Regions from separate parts of the Streptomyces sp. NPDC047085 genome, predicted to be linked through region 1. Evidence: riboswitches for the same ligand, from Rfam matches in the RefSeq annotation. Region 1 holds a riboswitch; each other region holds the start of a gene.
The links. Region 1 has a riboswitch for cobalamin ahead of ABZ865_RS05400 (cobalamin biosynthesis protein). Riboswitches for the same ligand answer to the same signal wherever they lie in the genome.

Region 1 (4,636 bases):
GTAGGGGGCGACCCGGACGCGGCCGCCGAGGGCGCAGCTCATGTAGTGGATCGCGGGCAGCTCGGTCACAAGGGTGGAGACGGCCGTGGCGTGCACGGCATGGGTGTGGACGACGGCGCGGGCGTCCGTGGTGCGGTAGACGGCGAGGTGCATGGGCAGCTCGCTGGTCGGCACCAGCGTGCCGAGCACCTGTCGGCCGGTGAGGTCGACGCCTGTGATGTCGTCCGGGGTCAGCCGGTCGTAAGGCACGCCCGAGGGCGTGACCAGCACGGTGTCCCCGATCCGCGCCGAGACGTTGCCGGAGGTGCCGACGACCAGCCCGTCGGCAACCGTCCGCCGCGCCGTCGCGACCAGTTCCTCCCAGAGCCGTGCCTCTTCCCCGCCCGCCGTGCGCCGCTGTTCAGCCATGCGGCGATCCTGCCAGCCCGGCGCGTGGCGCACGGCGCGTCAGAGCGCAACAGATGCGCCGCCAAACGGGTGCATATAGCCGCGAAACATACGAAAAACGCCACCCGTTCCGTGATCACCGGCGTTGAATGATCCTCCTGCTCGCCGGACCCGTTTCGCCGCCACCGGAGGGACGCATGGCCAGTGATCACCCCTCTCTTTCCCGCCGCCGCGCGGGCGTCCTCGCGGCAGCCACCGCGGCACTCGCCCTCGCGGGCACCCAGACCGCGTCCGCCAGCGCGTCGGCGCCCGGGGCGGAACTGCCCCGCGGGCACGACGTGTCGTCCCATCAGAAGCACGTCGACTGGCCGGACGCCCGGTCGAGCGGCGCACGGTTCGTCTACGTCAAGGCGACCGAGTCCACGGCCTACCGCAACCCCTACTTCGCCCGGCAGTACGACGGCGCACGCCGGGCGGGGCTGATCCGGGGCGCGTACCACTTCGCCCGGCCGGACAAGTCCTCGGGCGCCCGGCAGGCCGCCTACTTCGTGCGGCACGGCGGCGACTGGCGGCCGGACGGACGCACGCTGCCGCCCGCGCTCGACATCGAGTACAACCCGTACGACCCGCACGACCCGTGCTACGGGCTGAGCCAGGAGGACATGGTCGACTGGATCCAGTCGTTCAGCGACGAGATCGAGGCGGAGACGGGCCGGCGCCCGGTGATCTACACCACCGCCCACTGGTGGAGCACCTGCACCGGCGACAGCCACGCGTTCGCCCGGAACCACCCCCTGTGGATCGCCAGCCACGGCGCGCCGGACCCGGGGTCGCTGCCGGGCGGCTGGTGGCACTGGACCTTCTGGCAGTACGGGACCAGGGGTGGCCTGCCGGGTGACCAGAATCTCTTCAACGGGCCCCAGAGCCGGCTGCGAGCCCTCGCGAGCGGCCGTTAGCCAAGGGGCGCCTGGGGCGCCGGGGCCCAAGCGGAACCAGGAGCCTCCATTCCCGACACCACCAGGTCTGTCTCAGTTCACCTTCCGTTCACCCAGGTTGCCTACGGTCCAACAGCCAATGACCTCGAACGATTGCCTGGGTAAATGGAAAACTTCTCGCTGATCCTCGCGATTGTGGTGGTAACCGCACTCGCGTTCGATTTCACGAACGGTTTTCACGACACCGCCAACGCGATGGCCACGACCATCTCGACCGGTGCGCTCAAGCCCAAGGTCGCGGTGGCCATGTCCGCCGCCCTCAACCTTGTAGGCGCTTTTCTCTCCGTGGAGGTCGCCAACACGATCTCCAAGGGTCTCGTCGATGAGAACGGCATCCGTCCCGAGGTCATCTTCGCCGCCCTCACCGGCGCGATCCTCTGGAACCTGATGACGTGGCTGGTAGGACTCCCCTCCAGCTCCTCGCACGCCCTGATGGGCGGCCTGGTCGGTGCCACCGTCGCCTCCGCGGGCTTCGGCGCCGTCCACGGTGACGTGCTGGTCACCAAGGTCCTGCTCCCGGCGGTCGCCGCCCCGATCGTGGCCGGTGTCGCGGCGATGCTCGCCACCCGCTTCTCCTACGGCATCGGCAAGAACGCCGACGGCGAGGCCACCCGCAAGGGCTACCGCGCCGGCCAGATCGCCTCCGCGGGCCTGGTCTCGCTCGCCCACGGCACCAACGACGCGCAGAAGACGATGGGCATCATCACCCTCGCGCTGATCGCGGGCGGTGCCATCGCCCCCGGTTCCAACCCTCCCACCTGGGTGATCCTCTCCGCGGGCCTGGCCATCGCGCTCGGCACCTACATCGGCGGCTGGCGCATCATCCGCACCATGGGCAAGGGCCTGACCGACCTGGAGCCGCAGCAGGGCTTCGCCGCGCAGACCAGCGCCGCCACGGCCATCCTGGCCTCCTCCCACCTCGGCTTCTCCCTCTCCACGACCCACGTCGTCTCCGGCTCGGTCATGGGTGCGGGCCTGGGCCGCAAGGGCGGTGTGGTCCGCTGGTCCACCGCGACCCGGATGTTCATCGCCTGGGGGCTGACCCTCCCGGCCGCCGCGCTGGTCGGCGCGGGCGCCGAGTCCGTCACCGACCTCGGTGACTGGGGCACCGCCGTCGTCGCCGTCTTCCTGGTCGCCGCCAGCGCCGCGATCTGGAAGTTCTCCCGCCGCGAGGTCGTCGACCACAGCAACGTCAACGACGTCGACGCCACTGAGCCGGCCGGCGTGGTGACCACCGCCATCGCCGCGGTGACCCCGCCCCCGGTGGGCACGGTCCCCGAGGACCTGACGGCCACGATCCCGGCTCCGGCCGCCGACGCCTCCGCCAACGCCGCCCCGGCCACCCCGCCGGCCGCCGCGGTCTGACCCCGAGCACACCCCGGTTACCGAAGGAAGCATCATGAAGATCGACTGGGCGGCTCTCGGCTCCGTCTTCGGCGTCAGCCTGGCGTTCACCGTCGGCCTGGTGGCCCTGTTCACCCTCGGCGTGAACGGCCTGTCCCGCAAGGAGAAGGCCGCGGCGCAGGGCGACTCCGCCGCCCTGGCCGTGACCGGCGCCTACGTCTGCTTCGCGGCCTGCGCTGCGGCAGTGGCGTACGGCATCTACCTGATCATGAACAAGGCCTGATCACGAGCAAGGTCTGACCGACCGTCCGAAAGGCTCCTCCCCGGTGTGCTCCGGGGAGGAGCCTTTCGTCTGTCCGCGGCCCCCTGGTGTGGGACTCAGCACACTCTCCCCGCGCAGGTCAACGGCAAGTTGACGGCCCTTCCGGGAGCGTGGTGGACTGCCCAGGCCATGTACGGCGGCAGGAGAGGAAGCCGGTGCGAATCCGGCGCGGTCCCGCCACTGTCACCGGGGAAGAAACCCCGGGAGCCAGGAACTCTCACCGCCGGTCTCGTCGAACCAGGGCGTGGACACCCTGAGTGAGGACATATCGCCATGCTCGGCTGCCGATCGAGAACCCGCACCAGGACTGCCCCCCTTCCCACGGCCGGCTGAGCCGATGGGTGCCGATCGCTCGTACGCGTACGGCGCCGCCGCCGGCCTCCTGGGCGACCTGCTCCTCGGCGATCCGCGCCGCGGGCATCCCGTCGCCGTGTTCGGTCGTGCGGCCGGTGCCGTGGAGGGCGCGTTGTGGCACGACCACCGCGGCTGGGGTGCGCTGCACACCGCCGTGTGCGCCGGAGGCGCCGTCGCTCTGGGTGCCGTGGCCGAGCGCGCCGTACGCCGCTCTCCCGCCGCCCGCGTCGCGCTGACCGCTGCCGCCACCTGGTCCGTCGTCGGCGGCACCTCGCTGGCCCGGGAGGCCCGGATCATCGGACGCGCCCTGGAGGCCGGGGATCTGACGGCCGCCCGGGCACGGCTGCCGCACCTGTGCGGCCGGGATCCAGGGGCCCTCGACGCCGACGGGATCGCCCGGGCGGTCGTCGAGTCGGTCGCCGAGAACACCTCCGACGCCGTCGTGGGCGCGCTGGTGTGGGGCGCGGTCGGCGGGGTGCCGGGGCTGGTCGGGTTCCGGGCCGTCAACACCCTCGACGCGATGGTGGGCCACAAGTCCCCCCGCCTGCGCCGCTTCGGCTGGGCCTCCGCCCGCCTGGACGACGTCGCCGGCTGGCCGGGCGCCCGGCTCACCGCCGTGCTCGCCACGCTCGCCGGACCCGACCCTCGCGGCGCCCTACGGGCGTGGCGGGCGGACGCGGCCAATCATCCGAGCCCCAACGCCGGGCCCGTCGAAGCCTCGTTCGCGGGCGCCCTCGGCGTGCGGCTGGGCGGGACGCTGTCCTACGGCGGGCGCGTCGAACACCGGCCCGTGCTCAACGGGGACGCCGGACGGGCCGTCCGGGTCACCGACATCGACCGGGCCGTACGGCTCTCCCGCCGCGTCGGCCTGCTCGCGCTCGGCACCACGGTCGCCGCGCGCCTCCTGGTCCAGAGCGCCAAGAGCCTGAAGGGACGTGGCAAGTGAACGGTGGTCTCCTCGTCGCCGGCACCACCTCCGACGCCGGCAAGAGCGTCGTGACGGCCGGGATCTGCCGCTGGCTGGTCCGCCAGGGCGTCAAGGTGGCGCCGTTCAAGGCGCAGAACATGTCCCTCAACTCGTTCGTGACGAGGGAGGGCGCGGAGATAGGGCGGGCGCAGGCCATGCAGGCCCAGGCCTGTCGCGTCGAGCCGACCGCGCTCATGAACCCCGTGCTGCTCAAGCCCGGCGGCGAGCAGAGCAGCCAGGTGGTGCTGCTGGGCAAGCCGGTGGGCG
Region 2 (4,636 bases), on a different contig from region 1:
GGGGAGGTGGGGGAGGCGGGGGGCGAGGAGGGGGAGGGGGAGGGGGAGGAGGGCGAAGTCGGTTTCATCGCACCACCGTTGGAGATGACGGCTCGATGGCTCCGACTGTCGTACGAGCTGACGGTCAGTCTGGTCTTGTGGGCCCGCGTGCCCGAGCCGGCCGGGCTCGCGGTGGCGGTCGCGGTCGCGTCGGGGGCCGCCGCGACGGTGAGCGAATGGTCCTGGCCGGCGGCGTGACCGTCGGTGGCCCGGATCTCCTGGCCGTGCTCGGCCGAGGGCCGCTCGGCGTGCGGTGCGGGCGAGGAGCAGCCGGCCGCGAGGAAGAGGGTGGTCACGGCGAAGGCGGGCAGCAGGGCACGCCTGCGCCTCATGCGTGTGCGCAAAGTCGATCCTGTGTGGAGTGGGGGGTACCGAAGAAACACCACAGGGCCGGCCGCCGAGAGGTGGAACCGGCTACCGCCTGGTAACTCTGTGGTGAGGCATGAGCATGCCATGCCTGGCGCAGGCGCCCCTCACAATCCGGTCACATCCCAAGGTGACCTGAAACACGGCGAGTTCAGGTCACCTCATAGATGGCCGGATTCCGGATGGGACAGGGGTCAGCGAGGCATCTCGCGGTGGCCGGGCAGCCCGGTGCCGCCGAGACGGGTCAGCAGGGTGGAGAGCAGGCCGATGTCCTCCTTGCTCCAGGGCGGTGCGGCGAAGAACTCGGCGGCGGTCTCCTCGGCCGTGGCCCGCATCTCCGCCAGGAGTCGCCGGCCGGTGTCGGTCAGTGAGGCGTAGGCCACGCGCGCGTCACGGGCGTCCCGTTCGCGGGTCACCAGCCCGATCCGCTCCAGGGGCGCCAGTCCGCGGGTCACTCCGGAGGCGGTCAGCCCCAGCGCCTCGGCCAGATCGACCCGGCGCATCCGGCCGCCGGGTGCCTGTCCCAGCCGCAGCAGCAGCGTGAAGTCGGCCAGGCTCACCCCATGCAGCCCGCCCAGCCGCGCGTCGAAGCGCCGTACGAGCGCGGCCTGCGCCCGCATCAGCCGCAACGACGCGTCCAGTGCCTCACTCATCGCACATTCCTTTGCAGACTCCTTGAGTAGTCAAGTTTATGAGCCGATCATGCGGGCGTTGCGTCGCTGCCGCTTCCCCAAGGGGGCCTGCGAGAGGTCCTCGGCGCTGGAGCGGAAGTTCTTGAAGCCGTAGCCGCGCTCGGTCAGCCACGCCTTCGCCGCCTCCTCGGCCCGCTCGGTCGCCTCCAGGATGTCCTCCTCTTCCTCCCCGGTGTCCGAGAAACGGAAGACGAAGGCCGGCCGGGCGGCGATGTCGTAGCTGAGGTGCCCCTCGGGCGTGTAGGCGGAGCGCAGCACGTCGTGCTCGGCGGCATCGGCCAGCAGTTCGGCCCGCTGTGCGTCGCTGAGGCTGTCGAAGGCGCCGCGGATGGTGATGCGGAAGGTCCGAGTGGTCATTGCGCGACCTTAGGCGGAGCGGGCACTGCGGCTCCATCGGATTTCCGGTGGATGGAATGATGATCGGTGACAGGGCGACGGCGGTCCGAGGAAGCCGGTGTGAATCCGGCGCGGTCCCGCCACTGTGATCGGTGAGCGAACTCCCGCCGGGCCACCGCCCCCTGACGGGTGGGAAGGCCGGGACGAGCGACGACCCGAGAGCCAGGAGACTCACGCGGTCGCCTCCTCGACGGACCCCGGGGCGGTTCTCCCCGGAGAGGGGTGAGCGGCGTGCCCGGGAAACCGACGGAAGAGACGTTTGACGGCGAGGCGGCCACAGAGGCGGTCCCGAAGGGGACCGGCCCGGTGCCGAGCCGGGTCGTCGTCTGCAGGGACTGTTGCTGTGGCAGCCCCAAGGTGACCGGTGTCGACCACGCGGCGCAGACGGCACGTCTGCGTGCCGAGGTGCCCGTGCGCATCTCGGCCTGCCTCGACGTGTGCGAGCAGGCCAACGTCATCGTCGTACAGCCCTCCGCCGCCGGCCGGGCCGCCGGGGCAAGGCCGGTCTGGCTGGGTCTCGTCAACGACCCGGGCGCTGCAGAGGACATCGTCGACTGGGTGCGCGCCGGCGGCCCCGGCGTCGCACCTCTGCCGGACATCCTCGACCTCTACACCATCACGCCCCCGCGCCGCCGGGCGGCTTCCACAGGGCGGCGCCGAGTTGATCCCTGATCGGAACTCCGCCCGAACAGCACCGATCGCAATTCCGCCCGACCAACGCCACCGTTGACCCGTGGGCCACAGGATCGGTCACCTGACGCGAGAGCAAGATCACGTCAGGTGGTGCGGTCTTGGCCATGCACCCGTCACGCGGTACGGTCTGTCCGATATCGACGACGGTACGACGGAAGCCGGTGAGAGTCCGGCACGGTCGCGCCACTGTATGCGAGCGCCCTGGGCGGTTCGTGAGTCAGACCCGTGGCCGTCGTCCTGTGCACCACCGAGTTGGGACGCGAACTCCCAGAGGAGGTCCTGCCATGGCGCAGACCGTCGTTCAGCCGACAGCCACCACCACCGTCGTTCCCGCCAAGCTGCCGCTGAAGGCGATCGCTCCTTGGGCGGTCTTCTTCGGTGTCCTGATGCTCGTCCTGCTCTACTTCGTCGGCGCCGAGCAGGGCGCCACCTCCGTGTTCAACGGCACGGACGTCCACGAGTGGGTCCACGACGCCCGTCACCTGCTCGGCTTCCCCTGCCACTGAGGCGAGGGCGCCGCACGCTCATGAATTCCGCGACAGTAAGAAATCTGCTGGTGCGGGGCATGCTCGCCGGCCTCGGTGCCGGCGTGCTCGCCCTCGTCGTCGCGTACTTCCTCGGTGAGCCGAACGTCGACAGCGCGATCGGCTTCGAGGACGCCCACTCCCACGAGCACGAGATGGAAGTCGTCTCCCGCTCCCTGCAGTCCACCGCCGGTCTCGCCACCGGCGTCCTGGTCTACGGGGTCGCCTTCGGCGGCGTCGCCGCGCTCGCCTACTGCGTCGCGCTCGGCCGCGTGGGCCGCTTCTCCCCGCGGGCGACCGCACTGCTGCTGTCGGGCTGCGCACTGCTCACCGTGTACGTCGTGCCGTTCCTGAAGTACCCGGCCAACCCGCCGTCGGTCGGCGACCCCGACACCATCGGCAAGCGGACCGGCCTGTACTTCCTGATGATGCTGCTCAGCGTGCTCCTCGCGATCGCCGCCACCATCCTGGGCAAACGGCTCGCACCCCGGCTGGGCACCTGGTACGCCACCGTCGTCGCGGTGGCCGGATTCGTCCTCGTGATCGGTCTGGCGTACGCCTTCCTGCCGGTCGTCAACGAGGTGCCGAAGGACTTCCCGGCCACCCTGCTGTGGCGGTTCCGACTGTCGGCTCTGGCCATCCAGGCCGTTCTGTGGGGCGGATTCGGGCTGCTCTTCGGCGAGTTGGCCGAACGGCTCCTGAATCCGAAGCCGGCGACCTCCGCGTCGGGGCGGGCGGTGCCGTCCGCGCACTGAACCCTGCAGGACATGCAGGACATGAGAGGGCCCTTGGGAACCTTCCGGGGCCCTCTCGCGTTCTCGGGAAAACGGTCAAGGCCCGTGTCAGCGGCCCGTGTCGTCCTGGGGCGAGGACAGTACGTGCCCGACCCGTAGGTTCCAGCGCCCGGCCCGGCCGGTGAACTCCGTTGCCGTGAGCGGGGGGACGTCGACGCGCCAGAACGCGGCCTCGGGCGCGCCCAGTACGTGCCCCACCACGGCCCGCACCACCTCCGGCTCCACCACGGCGACCGTCCTGCCGTCGGCCGCCCCTGTCGTCTCCCACCACCGCACGACCCGCGCGCACAGCTCCCGCACCGACTCCCCGCCGTGCGGTGCGGCGCCCGGGTCCGCCAGCCAGCGGGCCACCGCGTCGGGCTCGTCGGCGCCGACCTCCTCCAGCGCCCGCCCGCGCCAGCGGCCGACGTCCAGGCCCGACAGTTCCGGCTGCTCCGAGGCGTCGAGTCCGAGTGCCGAGGCCGTCTCCCGGCACCGCACGCTGGGCGAGACGTAGACACGGCCGGAGGCCGCCAGGGGCACCGCCGCCGATCCGGCCCGCACAGCCGCGCTGTCCTCGATCGAGTCACCGTCGTCGAAGCGGGCCCGCCGCAGCGACGGCGTGATCGCGGGTGAGATGAGGGTGACACGGCTGGTCACGCGGTTGCTCCTTGTGGTTCGGCCGAGAGGGGGCTGGGCGCGGGTGACTGATCCCGTACGAAGGTACGCCCGGCCCGGATACCGGGGAGCGGCCTGCCAAGGGGAGCGGCCTCGCGGGACGGCCTAGGCTTGAGGTGTCCGGCGGTGCGTCCCGTGCGGGAAGGCGGTGACGTTCCATGCGGTACGTGTCGGTGAGCGCGCTCAGTCACCCCGGGCTCCTCCGCGAACGGAACGAGGACAGCCTCGTGATCGGGCCGTGGACCCTGTGCGCCACGGTCACCGAGAATCCGCAGACCCTGGTCTTTCCGACCGGTACGCCCCTGGTCGTCGCCGTCGCCGACGGGCTCGGCGGGCATCCCGGCGGCGATGTGGCCAGCGCGCTGGTCGTGCGCCGGATCGCGTCGATGGGCCCCGCCCTGAGCAGTGAGGACGCCGTCCGCGACGCCTTGAACGCCTGCAACCGCGCCGTGTACGAGGCCGCCGGCGGCGACGC
Region 3 (4,636 bases), on a different contig from region 1:
CCTCGCCACCATGCCGTACATCGCGCTCCAGCTCGTCGGCATCCAGGCGGTGCTGGACGTGATGGGCATCGGCGGCGGCGACAACACGAACTGGTTCGTCAAGGACCTCCCCCTGCTGATCGCCTTCGGGGTGCTCGCGGCCTACACGTACTCCTCGGGTCTGCGTGCGCCCGCCCTGATCGCGTTCGTCAAGGACGCGCTGATCTACATCGTCATCGCGGTGGCGATCATCTACATACCGATCAAGCTGGGCGGGTTCGACGACGTCTTCGCCAAGGCCGGCCACGCGTTCGGCCAGGTCAACCCGGTGACGGGCAAGCCGCGCGGCGCGCTTGTCTCGGGCGAGGCGCAGCAATGGACGTACGCCACGCTGGCGTTGGGCTCCGCGCTCGCGCTGTTCATGTACCCGCACTCGATCACCGCGACGCTCTCCTCCAAGAGCCGTGAGGTGATCCGCCGCAACACCACGATCCTGCCGCTGTACTCCCTGATGCTCGGCCTGCTGGCCCTGCTCGGCTTCATGGCGATCGCGGCCGGTGTGAAGGTCACCAACGGCCAGCTGGCGATCCCGCAGCTGTTCGAGAACATGTTCCCGGACTGGTTCGCGGGCGTGGCCTTCGCGGCGATCGGCATTGGAGCCTTGGTCCCGGCGGCCATCATGTCCATCGCGGCGGCGAACCTCTTCACCCGCAACATCTACAAGGACTTCATCAAGCCGGATGCCACGCCGAAGCAGGAGGCGCAGGTCTCCAAGGTCGTGTCACTGCTGGTGAAGGTCGGCGCGCTGGTCTTCGTCCTCACCATGGACAAGACGGTCGCGATCAACTTCCAGCTGCTGGGTGGCATCTGGATCCTGCAGACCTTCCCGGCCCTGGTCGGCGGCCTGTTCACCCGCTGGTTCCACCGCTGGGCGCTGCTCGCCGGCTGGGCAGTCGGCATGGTCTACGGCACGCTCGTCGCCTACGGGGTGCCGTCGCCGACGAACCCGACCCAGAAGCACTTCGGCGGCTCGGCGAAGGAGATCCCGGGCATCGGCGAGATCGGCTACATCGGCCTCACGGCGTTCGTCCTGAACCTGGCGGTCACGGTGGTCCTCACCCTCGTCCTCAAGGCCGTGAAGGCCCCCGAGGGCCTGGACGAGACCAGCCCTGGGGACTACACGGCGGACGCGGGCGACCCGGGCGTACAGCAGGAACTCCCGGCAGGCGCCGCTCACTGATCCACGTCACCACCTGCAGCGGGCCGCCGAAAATCAAGCACCACGGCGGCCCGCTGTCGTACACACTCACGCACATGGACATGCACATCCGCCTCGCCGAACCCGGCGAATACGCCGCTCTCGGCGAGATCACGGCCCAGGCCTACCTCCAGGACGGCCTCCTCGATTTCGGCGAGAGCGACTGGTACCTCGGCGAACTCCGGGACGTGGCCAAGAGGGCCGCCGCCGCGGACGTCCTCGTGGCCGTCCGCAGCGGCGTTCTCCTCGGCGGGGTCACCTTCGTCCCCTCCGGCGGCCCGATGGCCGACATCGCCCGCCCCGGAGAGGCCGAGATCCGCATGCTCGCGGTCGGCCACGCGGCCCGCGGCCAAGGCGCCGGCGAGGCCCTCGTGCGCGCCTGCGTCGACCGTGCCCGGGCCACGGCCGGCTGCACGGCCGTCGTCCTGTCGACCCAGCGCACCATGCACACGGCCCACCGCATCTACGAACGCCTGGGTTTCGTCCGCGTCCCGGAGCGCGACTGGAACCCGATCCCGGAGCTGGACGACATCACTCTCCTCACCTACGAGTTGACGCTCTGAGACCGGTACGACACAACATCTGGGGGTGACACGACAGCCCGGCACTAGATGTATGCTCATCCTCGCTGTCGCCGCAGGGGAATCCGGTGCGAATCCGGAACTGTCCCGCAACGGTGTACGTGCGTGCGTATCCGCACGCCTGTGTCAGTCCGAGGACCTGCCGGCAGCGTGCGCCCGGCCGTCCGGTCCGGGTGCCTTCAGACGTCCGGGCCTCGTGGAGTGGGTCGGTGGACGCGGACGCCGTGCGCGCTCGTGCTGCCCCTGCCCTCCGCCAGGCCCCGTGCCGAGCGAGGGAGAGCCCCACGTGACCATCGCGCCAGCCGACCCGGCTTCAGCCGTCCCGGCGACCGAGGCCCCGGTGGAGACCGACGGTCCCGGTGCCGCGCTGCTGCGGACCCTGACCGAGCTGACCGCCGACCTGCCCGACGCCGACCCCGGCCGGGTCGCCGCGGCCGCGCTGCGCGGCCGGTCGGCGCGGGCCGACGAGGCGGAGCTGCGCGAGCTGGCCACGGAGGCCGCCGCCGGTCTGATCTCCGAGGACCCCGCCTACTCGCGGCTGGCCGCCCGCCTGCTGACCCTCGCGATCCGCGCCGAGGCCGCCTCGCAGGGCGTGGCCTCCTTCACCGAGTCGGTGGCCGTGGGCCACCGCGAGGGCCTGATCGCCGACCGGACCGCCGCGTTCGTGCGACTGCACGCCGAGCGCCTGGACGCGCTGATCGACCCGGTCGCCGACGACCGCTTCGGCTACTTCGGCCTGCGCACCCTGCACAGCCGCTACCTGCTCCGCCACCCGATCACCCGCAAGGTGATCGAGACGCCCCAGCACTTCATGCTGCGGGTCGCCGCGGGTCTCGCCGAGGACGACACGACCCGTGCCCTCGACGAAGTCGCCGCGCTCTACGGGCTCATGAGCCGGCTCGACTACCTGCCCTCCTCCCCCACGCTCTTCAACTCCGGCACGCGGCACCCCCAGATGTCGTCCTGCTACCTCCTCGACTCCCCGCTGGACGAGCTGGACTCCATCTACGACCGCTACCACCAGGTCGCCCGTCTCTCGAAGCACGCCGGCGGCATCGGTCTGTCGTACTCCCGGATCCGCAGCCGCGGTTCGCTGATCCGGGGCACCAACGGGCACTCCAACGGCATCGTCCCGTTCCTCAAGACCCTCGACGCCTCGGTGGCCGCCGTGAACCAGGGCGGCCGGCGCAAGGGCGCGGCCGCGGTGTACCTGGAGACCTGGCACTCCGACATCGAGGAGTTCCTGGAGCTGCGGGACAACACCGGTGAGGACGCCCGCCGTACGCACAACCTGAACCTCGCGCACTGGGTCCCGGACGAGTTCATGCGCCGGGTCAACGCCGACGAGCAGTGGTCGCTGTTCTCCCCGGCGGACGTGCCCGAGCTGGTCGACCTGTGGGGCGCGGAGTTCGACGCCGCCTACCGCAAGGCCGAGGCGGACGGGCTCGCGCGGAAGACCATCCCGGCCCGTGACCTGTACGGCCGGATGATGCGCACCCTCGCGCAGACCGGCAACGGCTGGATGACCTTCAAGGACGCCGCCAACCGCACCGCCAACCAGACGGCCGAGCCGGGCCATGTCGTCCACTCCTCCAACCTCTGCACGGAGATCCTGGAGGTCACGGACGACGGGGAGACGGCGGTCTGCAACCTGGGCTCGGTGAACCTGGGTGCCTTCGTCGACACCGCGGCCGGCGACCTCGACTGGGAGCGGCTGGACGAGACGGTCCGCACCGCCGTGACCTTCCTCGACCGGGTCGTGGACATCAACTTCTACCCGACCGAGCAGGCGGGCCGGTCCAACGCCAAGTGGCGTCCCGTCGGCCTCGGCGCGATGGGCCTGCAGGACGTCTTCTTCAAGCTGCGCCTGCCCTTCGACTCCCCGGAGGCGCGCGCCCTGTCCACCCGTATCGCCGAGCGCGTCATGCTCGCCGCGTACGAGGCCTCCGCCGACCTCGCCGAGCGCAACGGTCCGCTGCCGGCCTGGGAGAAGACCCGTACGGCCCGGGGTGTGCTGCACCCCGACCACTTCGACGTGGAGCTGAACTGGCCCGAGCGCTGGGCGGCGCTGCGCGAGCGGATCGCCTCCGTCGGCATGCGCAACTCGCTGCTCCTCGCGATCGCGCCGACGGCCACCATCGCCTCCATCGCAGGCGTGTACGAGTGCATCGAGCCGCAGGTGTCCAACCTGTTCAAGCGCGAGACGCTGTCCGGCGAGTTCCTGCAGGTCAACTCGTACCTGGTGCAGGATCTGAAGGAGCTGGGCGTGTGGGACGCGCGCACCCGCGAGGCGCTGCGCGACTCGGGCGGCTCGGTGCAGGAGTTCGTGTGGATCCCGGCGGAGGTGCGGGCGCTGTACCGCACGGCGTGGGAGATCCCGCAGCGCGGGCTGATCGACATGGCCGCGGCCCGCACCCCGTTCCTGGACCAGGCGCAGTCCCTGAACCTCTTCATGGAGACGCCGACCATCGGCAAGCTCTCCTCGATGTACGCGTACGCCTGGAAGCAGGGCCTGAAGACGACGTACTACCTGCGTTCGCGCCCGGCGACCCGCATCGCCCGCGCCGCCCAGGGCCAGGCGCAGGCCAAGTCCCCCATCCCCGTGCAGCAGGTCGCCGACCCCGACGCCGTCGCCTGCTCCCTTGAGAACCCCGAGTCCTGCGAGGCCTGCCAGTAATGACCACCGAAGCCAAGAACCTGCTCGACCCGGGCTTCGAGCTCACCCTGCGCCCCATGCGCTACCCGGACTTCTACGAGCGCTACCGGGACGCGATCAAGAACACCTGGACCGTGGAGGAGGTCGACCTCCACTCGGACG

Region 2: it holds a riboswitch for cobalamin, as region 1 does, so the genes downstream of both, ABZ865_RS36385 (CbtB-domain containing protein) here and ABZ865_RS05400 (cobalamin biosynthesis protein) in region 1, are expected to answer to the same signal.
Region 3: it holds a riboswitch for cobalamin, as region 1 does, so the genes downstream of both, ABZ865_RS14405 (ribonucleoside-diphosphate reductase subunit alpha) here and ABZ865_RS05400 (cobalamin biosynthesis protein) in region 1, are expected to answer to the same signal.

The regions. Positions count from the first base shown of each region.
Region 1 covers NZ_JBEYUW010000001.1:1,242,489-1,247,124, reverse strand. Annotated here, with positions in the region: gene ABZ865_RS05420 (class II aldolase/adducin family protein) at 1-408, opposite strand, end outside; gene ABZ865_RS05415 (lysozyme) at 585-1,343, shown strand; gene ABZ865_RS05410 (inorganic phosphate transporter) at 1,488-2,747, shown strand; gene ABZ865_RS05405 (hypothetical protein) at 2,782-3,009, shown strand; cobalamin riboswitch at 3,145-3,286, shown strand; gene ABZ865_RS05400 (cobalamin biosynthesis protein) at 3,386-4,348, shown strand; gene ABZ865_RS05395 (cobyric acid synthase) at 4,345-4,636, shown strand, end outside.
Region 2 covers NZ_JBEYUW010000015.1:169,005-173,640, reverse strand. Annotated here, with positions in the region: gene ABZ865_RS36405 (hypothetical protein) at 1-371, opposite strand, end outside; gene ABZ865_RS36400 (MarR family transcriptional regulator) at 600-1,058, opposite strand; gene ABZ865_RS36395 (DUF6204 family protein) at 1,095-1,454, opposite strand; cobalamin riboswitch at 1,542-1,666, shown strand; gene ABZ865_RS36390 ((2Fe-2S) ferredoxin domain-containing protein) at 1,800-2,165, shown strand; cobalamin riboswitch at 2,294-2,434, shown strand; gene ABZ865_RS36385 (CbtB-domain containing protein) at 2,471-2,692, shown strand; gene ABZ865_RS36380 (CbtA family protein) at 2,713-3,465, shown strand; gene ABZ865_RS36375 (histidine phosphatase family protein) at 3,553-4,143, opposite strand; gene ABZ865_RS36370 (PP2C family serine/threonine-protein phosphatase) at 4,320-4,636, shown strand, end outside.
Region 3 covers NZ_JBEYUW010000003.1:742,358-746,993, reverse strand. Annotated here, with positions in the region: gene mctP (monocarboxylate uptake permease MctP) at 1-1,219, shown strand, start outside; gene ABZ865_RS14410 (GNAT family N-acetyltransferase) at 1,294-1,800, shown strand; cobalamin riboswitch at 1,823-1,980, shown strand; gene ABZ865_RS14405 (ribonucleoside-diphosphate reductase subunit alpha) at 2,105-4,495, shown strand; gene ABZ865_RS14400 (ribonucleotide-diphosphate reductase subunit beta) at 4,495-4,636, shown strand, end outside.